Regions from separate parts of the Streptomyces sp. NPDC044921 genome, predicted to be linked through region 2. Evidence: riboswitches for the same ligand, from Rfam matches in the RefSeq annotation. Region 2 holds a riboswitch; the other holds the start of a gene.

Region 1 (3,399 bases), on a different contig from region 2:
AGGACAAGGTGCTGCACGGCCGCGAGTCGGGCATCATCAAGCGCCTGCCGCACGGCGAGTTCATCGAGGTGCACGAGCCGCTCAGCCAGGAGCAGATGTACACGCTCACGGCGCACGAGCAGTACAAGCCGGTCGAGCTCGGCCCGACGGTCGACGAGAACGGTGTCGAGCGCAAGGTGAAGGGCTCCGAGAAGCTGCGCGCCAAGCTGAGCGACGCCTACTACGGCGAGGGCGCCCAGATCCCGAAGCCCACCGTCGAGGAGTACCGGGAGATCACGAGCGGCCACGGCCACCACTGATCGCTGCTTCGCCACGCCACAGGAGGGCCCCGTCCGGTGTTCGGACGGGGCCCTTCGCGGTGCCCGGGGGCTGGATAGGGTGGACCTCGTTGAGACCCTCGTCCCGCAGTGCGGGACGCCTGACCCTGGAGCGGCTGATGAGCGCTGTGACCCCCGCTGGAGGCGACACCGCGGCGGGCCGCTCCTGGCCCCTGCTGTTGAACGGCCTGCTCGAAGGCCGGGACCTGACCGCGGACGACACCGCCTGGGCGATGGACCTGATCATGCGCGGCGAGGCGACGGACGCGCAGATCGCCGGGTTCGTGGTGGCGCTGCGCGCCAAGGGCGAGACGGTCGAGGAGATCGCCGGGTTCGTCCGGGCGATGTACGCGCACGCCAACGTCATCGAGGTGCCGGGCCCGGCGGTCGACATCGTCGGCACCGGCGGCGACGGGGCGAAGACCGTCAACATCTCCACCATGTCGGCGATCGTCGTCGCCGGCACGGGCGCGAAGGTCGTCAAGCACGGCAACCGCGCGGCGTCCTCGGCGTCCGGCGCCTCCGACGTCCTGGAGAAGCTCGGCGTCAACCTGGAGCTGCCGACGCACCGGGTGGCCGCGGTGGCCGAGGAGGCCGGGATCACCTTCTGCTTCGCGGCGAAGTTCCACCCGTCGATGCGGTACGCGGGCGCGGCGCGCGGCCAGTTGGGCATCCGGACGATCTTCAACGTCCTCGGCCCGCTGACCAACCCCGCGAAGGTCCGGGCCCAGGCGGTCGGCGTGGCGGACCCGCGCATGGCGCCGATCGTCGCCGGGGTCTTCGCCGGGCGCGGGCACTCCTCCCTGGTCTTCCGCGGCGACGACGGTCTGGACGAGCTGACCACCACGGCCACCTCCCGGGTCTGGATCGTGCGCGACGGCAAGGTGACCGAGGAGGCCTTCGACCCGCGCGACGTCGGCCTCGAACTGGTGCCGGTGGAGGCCCTGCGCGGCGCGGACGCCTCCTACAACGCCGAGGTCGCCCGGCGCCTGCTGGACGGCGAGCGGGGCCCGGTGCGCGACGCGGTGCTGCTGAACGCGGCGGCGGCGCTGGTGGCGCTGGAGCCGGGCACGGGCACGCTGGCCGAGCAGATCGGCGCGGGCATGGCGAGGGCGGCGGAGTCGATCGACTCCGGGGCCGCCAAGCGGACCCTGGAGCGGTGGGTGGCCGCCAGCAACGCGTAGCCGGGCACGACGTGCGGCGTCCCGCGATCCGGACCCGGGTTGCGGGGCGCCGATCTTTTGGCGTACGTTCCTGGCCAGGTCATGAGTGACAGTCATGAGGCCCCGGCCGACTGTCCGGCAACCCTCCGTCCGTGGCGGGGTGCCCCGGGTGAAGACCGGGCCGCAGGCAGCGAGGTCTGCGGCAAGCGCGGACCCCTCGCGATACCAGGGGTCCTGGTCGTCGAGGAGTTCTTTGTGAGTCAGCGAATGCGATAGGGCCGCAGAGCCCCGCCTCCGCATCCCTTCTTCCTCCACCCCCGCTGGCAGCCCATGGGCTCGCGGGCGGATTCACCTGATCTCACGGGAGTTCACCGATGTCCGTCTCCACCGTTGCCGCAGACCAGTCCGTTTGTGCCCCGCTGCCCGTTCTGGGGCGGGATGTCACCGTGCCTCTGGTGACCGGCGGCGAGGTCACCTACGCCGCGCTCGACTACGCCGCCAGCGCCCCGGCGCTCCAGCGGGTCTGGGACGACGTGGCCGCCTACGCGCCGTACTACGGCAGCGTCCACCGCGGTGCCGGGTACCTGTCGCAGCTGTCGACCGAGCTGTTCGAGAACGCCCGCCGGACCGTCGCCGGGTTCCTCGACTGCCGCGACGGCGACCAGGTGGTGTTCACCCGGTCCACCACCGACTCCCTCAACCTCCTCGCCGCCGCCCTGCCGCGGGACTGCCAGGTCTTCGTCTTCGAGACCGAGCACCACGCCTCCCTGCTGCCCTGGCGCGGCGCCCGCGTGACGTACCTCGACGCCCCGCGGAGCCACCGCGAGGCCGTCCAGACCCTGGAGCGCGCGCTGGCCGACCGGGACCCCCGCGGGCCGGCCCTGGTGTGCGTCACCGGCGCCTCGAACGTCACCGGCGAGCTGTGGCCGGTGCGGGAGCTCGCGGCCGCCGCGCACGCCCACGGCGCCCGGATCGTGCTGGACGCCGCCCAGCTGGCCCCGCACCACCCCGTGTCCGTCACCGGCCTCGACGTCGACTGGGTCGCCTTCTCCGGGCACAAGCTGTACGCGCCCTTCGGCTCCGGCGTCCTGGCCGGGCGGGCCGACTGGCTGCGCGCGGCGGAGCCGTACCTCGCGGGCGGCGGCGCCTCCCGGAAGGTCGCGCGGCGTGCGGACGGGGGCGTGGACGTGGAGTGGCACGAGAGCGCCGCCCGGCACGAGGCGGGCTCCCCGAACGTCATCGGCGCCTACGCGATCGCCTCCGCCTGCAAGGCCCTCACCGAGGCCGGCCTCGACACCCTGGTCGCCCGCGAGCGGTACCTGATCGAGCAGGTGCGCGCGGGGCTCGCCGGGGTGCCCGAGGTGCGGGTCCTGTCCCTCTTCGGGGACGACGCCCCGCGCGTCGGCGTGATCTCCTTCGTCGTCGACGGCTGGAACAGCTCCCACTTCGCCGCCGCCCTCTCCGCCGAGTACGGCATCGGCGTGCGGGACGGGCTGTTCTGCGCCCACCCGCTGGTGCGCACGCTGCTCGGCGGCGACCCGCAGGCGCAGGGCGAGTGCGGGGCGCCGGAGGCCGAGCCGGGGGAGAGGTCGCTCAACGCCATCCGGGTGAGCTTCGGCGCCGGCACGCCCGACGAGCACGTGGAGCGGTTCGTGCGGGCCGTGCGCGAGCTGGTGACGGACGGGGCGAAGTGGAACTACCGCACCGAGGACGGCCGTTGCGTGCCGGACACCTCCGCGTGACCGGCACCGTCGCGGACCAGGGGCAGCCGGGCGCCCAGGACGATCATCCGCAGCGCCCGTTCGGTGGCGTCGGTGAGCAGTTCGCTCGCCCGCAGCAGCGCCTCCGCCAGCTCCATCGGGGCGGGCAGGATGCCGTGGCAGGCGTCCACGCCCGGCACCTCGTGGGCGCCCTCGCCG
Region 2 (3,399 bases):
CGACCTCGGCCTGCCCGCCGGTGTAGGTACGCAGGATGGTGGGGATGCGAACGGTGACGCTCATGACTTCGGAACCTCCGGTTGGTGACGAACCCAGGGGCGCGGGGAACTGCGCGAACAACCCCCACCGGCCCGCAGATGGCAACGATCAGACGAGCCCGGCCTCACGGAACGACTCCAGGCTGGGCCGAATGGTCGCGGTCAGCCCCGTGCCCGCCACCGCGTCCAGCGTCTTCAGACCGTCCCCGGTGTTGAGCACCACAGTCGTCCTGGACGGATCCAGCAGCCCGCTCTCGATCAGCTTCTTGGTGACACCCACCGTCACACCACCGGCGGTCTCCGCGAAGATCCCCTCGGTCCTGGCCAGGACCTTGATGGCGTCGACGACCTGCTCGTCCGTCACGTCCTCCACCGCACCGCCCGTGCGCCGCGCGATGTCCAGCACGTACGGCCCGTCCGCCGGGTTGCCGATCGCCAGCGACTTGGCGATCGTGTCCGGCTTCTGCGGGCGCACCACGTCGTGCCCGGCCTTGAACGCCGTCGACACCGGGGAGCAGCCGAGCGCCTGCGCGCCGAAGATCTTGTACGGCCTGTCCTCGACCAGCCCGAGCCTGATCAGCTCCTGCAGGCCCTTGTCGATCTTCGTGAGCTGGGAGCCGGAGGCGATCGGCACCACGATCTGCTCGGGCAGCCGCCAGCCGAGCTGCTCGCAGATCTCGTACGCCAGCGTCTTGGAGCCCTCGGCGTAGTACGGCCGCAGGTTGACGTTGACGAAGCCCCAGCCCTCGCCGGCCGGGTCGCCGATCAGCTCGGAGCAGAAGCGGTTCACGTCGTCGTAGTTGCCCTCGATGCCGACGAGCTCGCCGCCGTAGACCGCGGCCATGACGACCTTGCCCTGCTCCAGGTCGTGCGGGATGAACACGCAGGAGCGGAAGCCGGCGCGGGCCGCGGCGGCGCCCACCGCGCCGGCCAGGTTGCCGGTGGAGGAGCAGGAGAGGGTGGTGAAGCCGAAGGCGCGGGCGGCCTCCAGGGCCTGCGCGACGACGCGGTCCTTGAAGGAGTGCGTCGGGTTGCCGGAGTCGTCCTTGACGAAGAGCTTGCCGGCGTCCACCCCCAGCTCGCGGGCGAGGTTGTCGGCCCGCACCAGCTTGGTCCAGCCCGGGTTGATGTTCGGCTTGTCCGCGACGTCGGCCGGGACCGGCAGCAACGGGGCGTAACGCCAGATGTTCGCGGGGCCCGCCTCGATCTTCTTGCGCAGCTCCTCGGTGTCGTAGCCCGAGAAGTCGTAGGCGATCTCCAGCGGGCCGAAACACTCCTCGCAGGCGAAGACCGGGCCGAGGGGCACGCGGTGACCGCACTCGCGGCAGCTCAGCGCGGCGGCCGGGCCGAGGTCTACGGTGGAGTTCGTGGTGCTTGCAACAGTCTGCACAGCCATGTGAGGCGAGGCCCTTTCTCCTCATCTTCCTCACGACGCATCTCGCCGTGAGACGGATTTGGCACCTTCCCTAGCCGGGAGCCTCGCGCTGTGGTCGCCAGTGACCTACGAGAACCGACTGGAGGGTTGCCGGGGCTTCATCGGGCCGTTTCCCTCTGCCCCTCTGGATGAGCTGTATGTGGTTGTGAACGAGGGCGACCCCGGACATGCGATGGTCACCCGCGTTGTCCAAGACTGTAACCGACGACCAGGACAGTTGAGATAGTCGTCCGAACCGCGAGATGGCTCACAGTCCGTCCCGCCGAGAGAACGCTAAGGAGCCGCCACGGTGCTGGAAGAAGTCGAGCGCTGGCTGAGCACCCGTTCCTGGTCCGCGACCGAGCGTCCGCTCCACCGGATCCTCGCTGCCAAGCAGCGCGCGGGCCGCACGGTGAGCGTGGTGCTGCCCGCGCTGAACGAGGAGGAGACGGTCGGCGACATCGTCGCCGTCATCCGGCACGACCTGATGCTGCAGGTCCCGCTCGTCGACGAGCTGGTCGTCGTGGACTCGGGATCGACCGACCGCACCGCGCAGGTGGCCGCCGCGGCGGGCGCGCGGGTGGTGCACCGGGACGCGATACTCCCGCGCCTGCCCGCCGCCCCCGGCAAGGGCGAGGTGCTGTGGCGCTCGCTGCTGGTCACGCGCGGCGACGTCGTCTGCTTCGTCGACGCGGACCTGCGGGACTTCTCGTCCGACTTCGTCTCCGGGATCGTCGGCCCGCTGCTGACCGACCCGGACGTGGACCTGGTCAAGGGCATGTACGACCGCCCGCTGGGCGGCGCCGCGGGGCAGGGCGGCCGGGTCACCGAGCTGATGGCCCGCCCGCTGCTGAACATGCACTGGCCGCAGCTGGCCGGGTTCGTGCAGCCGCTGGGCGGGGAGTACGCGGCCCGCCGCTCACTGCTGGAGCAGCTGCCCTTCCCCGTCGGGTACGGCGTCGAGCTGGGCATGCTGGTGGACGCCCTGCACCTGGTGGGCCTGGACGCCCTCGCGCAGGTGGACGTCGGGGTGCGCAAGCACCGGCACCAGGACGGGCAGGCGCTGGGCCGGATGGCCGCCGAGATCTACCGCACGGCCCAGCTGCGGCTGGCCCGCGGGCACCTGATCCGGCCGTCCCTGACGCAGTTCGAGCGGGGCGGCGACGGCTTCGAGCCGCGGACGTACTCCGTCGACACCGAGGAACGCCCGCCGATGGTGGAGATCGCCGAGTACCAGGCCCGGCGGGCCGCCTGACCGGGACCGTTTTCGGCCGGACGCGGCAGGTCCGTACGTTTGAGCGTTTACAGGCGGGCTAGGTTGAGGCCTATGGGTTCGACGCACGGTTCTGCACGGGTACTGGTGGCCTCCAACCGGGGCCCGGTCTCCTACACGGTCGGTGAGGACGGTTCGCTGGACGCCAAGCGGGGCGGCGGCGGGCTGGTCTCGGGGCTCTCCGCGATCGGCTCGGACGCGGACGCCCTGTGGGTGTGCTCGGCGCTGTCCGACGGCGACCGGGAGGCGGTCCGGCGCGGGGCCGGGGAGGACGGCGTGCGGATGCTGGACATCCCGGCCGACGTGCACGCCGACGCCTACAACGGCATCGCCAACTCGGTGCTGTGGTTCGTGCACCACATGCTCTACCAGACGCCGCTGGAGCCGGTCTTCGACGCGGAGTTCCGGCGCCAGTGGGCGTCCTACGAGACGTACAACCGGGCGTTCGCCGAGGCGCTGGCCGAGGAGGCGGCGCAGGGCGCGGTCGTCGTGGTGCAGGACTACCACCTGACGCTGGTGCCGGGCATGCTGCGCGAACTGCGCCCGGACCTGCGCATCGGCCACTTCTCGCACACGCCGTGGGCGCCGCCGGAGTACTTCCGGATGCTGCCGGACGACGTGGCCGGGCAGGTGCTGCGCGGCATGCTGGGCGCGGACCGGCTGGGCTTCCTCA

What was found. Region 2 has a riboswitch for S-adenosylmethionine ahead of thrC (threonine synthase). Riboswitches for the same ligand answer to the same signal wherever they lie in the genome.
Region 1: linked by a shared signal. The riboswitch ahead of AC07DA_RS10200 (aminotransferase class V-fold PLP-dependent enzyme) and the one ahead of thrC (threonine synthase) in region 2 are both predicted to bind S-adenosylmethionine.

What each region holds. Positions count from the first base shown of each region.
Region 1 covers NZ_JBWKIF010000005.1:186,667-190,065, reverse strand. The annotation lists gene qcrB (cytochrome bc1 complex cytochrome b subunit) at 1-299, shown strand, start outside; gene trpD (anthranilate phosphoribosyltransferase) at 437-1,501, shown strand; SAM riboswitch class IV at 1,579-1,695, shown strand; gene AC07DA_RS10200 (aminotransferase class V-fold PLP-dependent enzyme) at 1,855-3,222, shown strand; gene AC07DA_RS10195 (glycerate kinase) at 3,177-3,399, opposite strand, start outside.
Region 2 covers NZ_JBWKIF010000001.1:131,501-134,899, reverse strand. The annotation lists gene AC07DA_RS00700 (ubiquitin-like small modifier protein 1) at 1-64, opposite strand, end outside; gene thrC (threonine synthase) at 149-1,435, opposite strand; SAM riboswitch class I at 1,454-1,609, opposite strand; gene AC07DA_RS00690 (glucosyl-3-phosphoglycerate synthase) at 1,764-2,708, shown strand; gene AC07DA_RS00685 (alpha,alpha-trehalose-phosphate synthase (UDP-forming)) at 2,781-3,399, shown strand, end outside.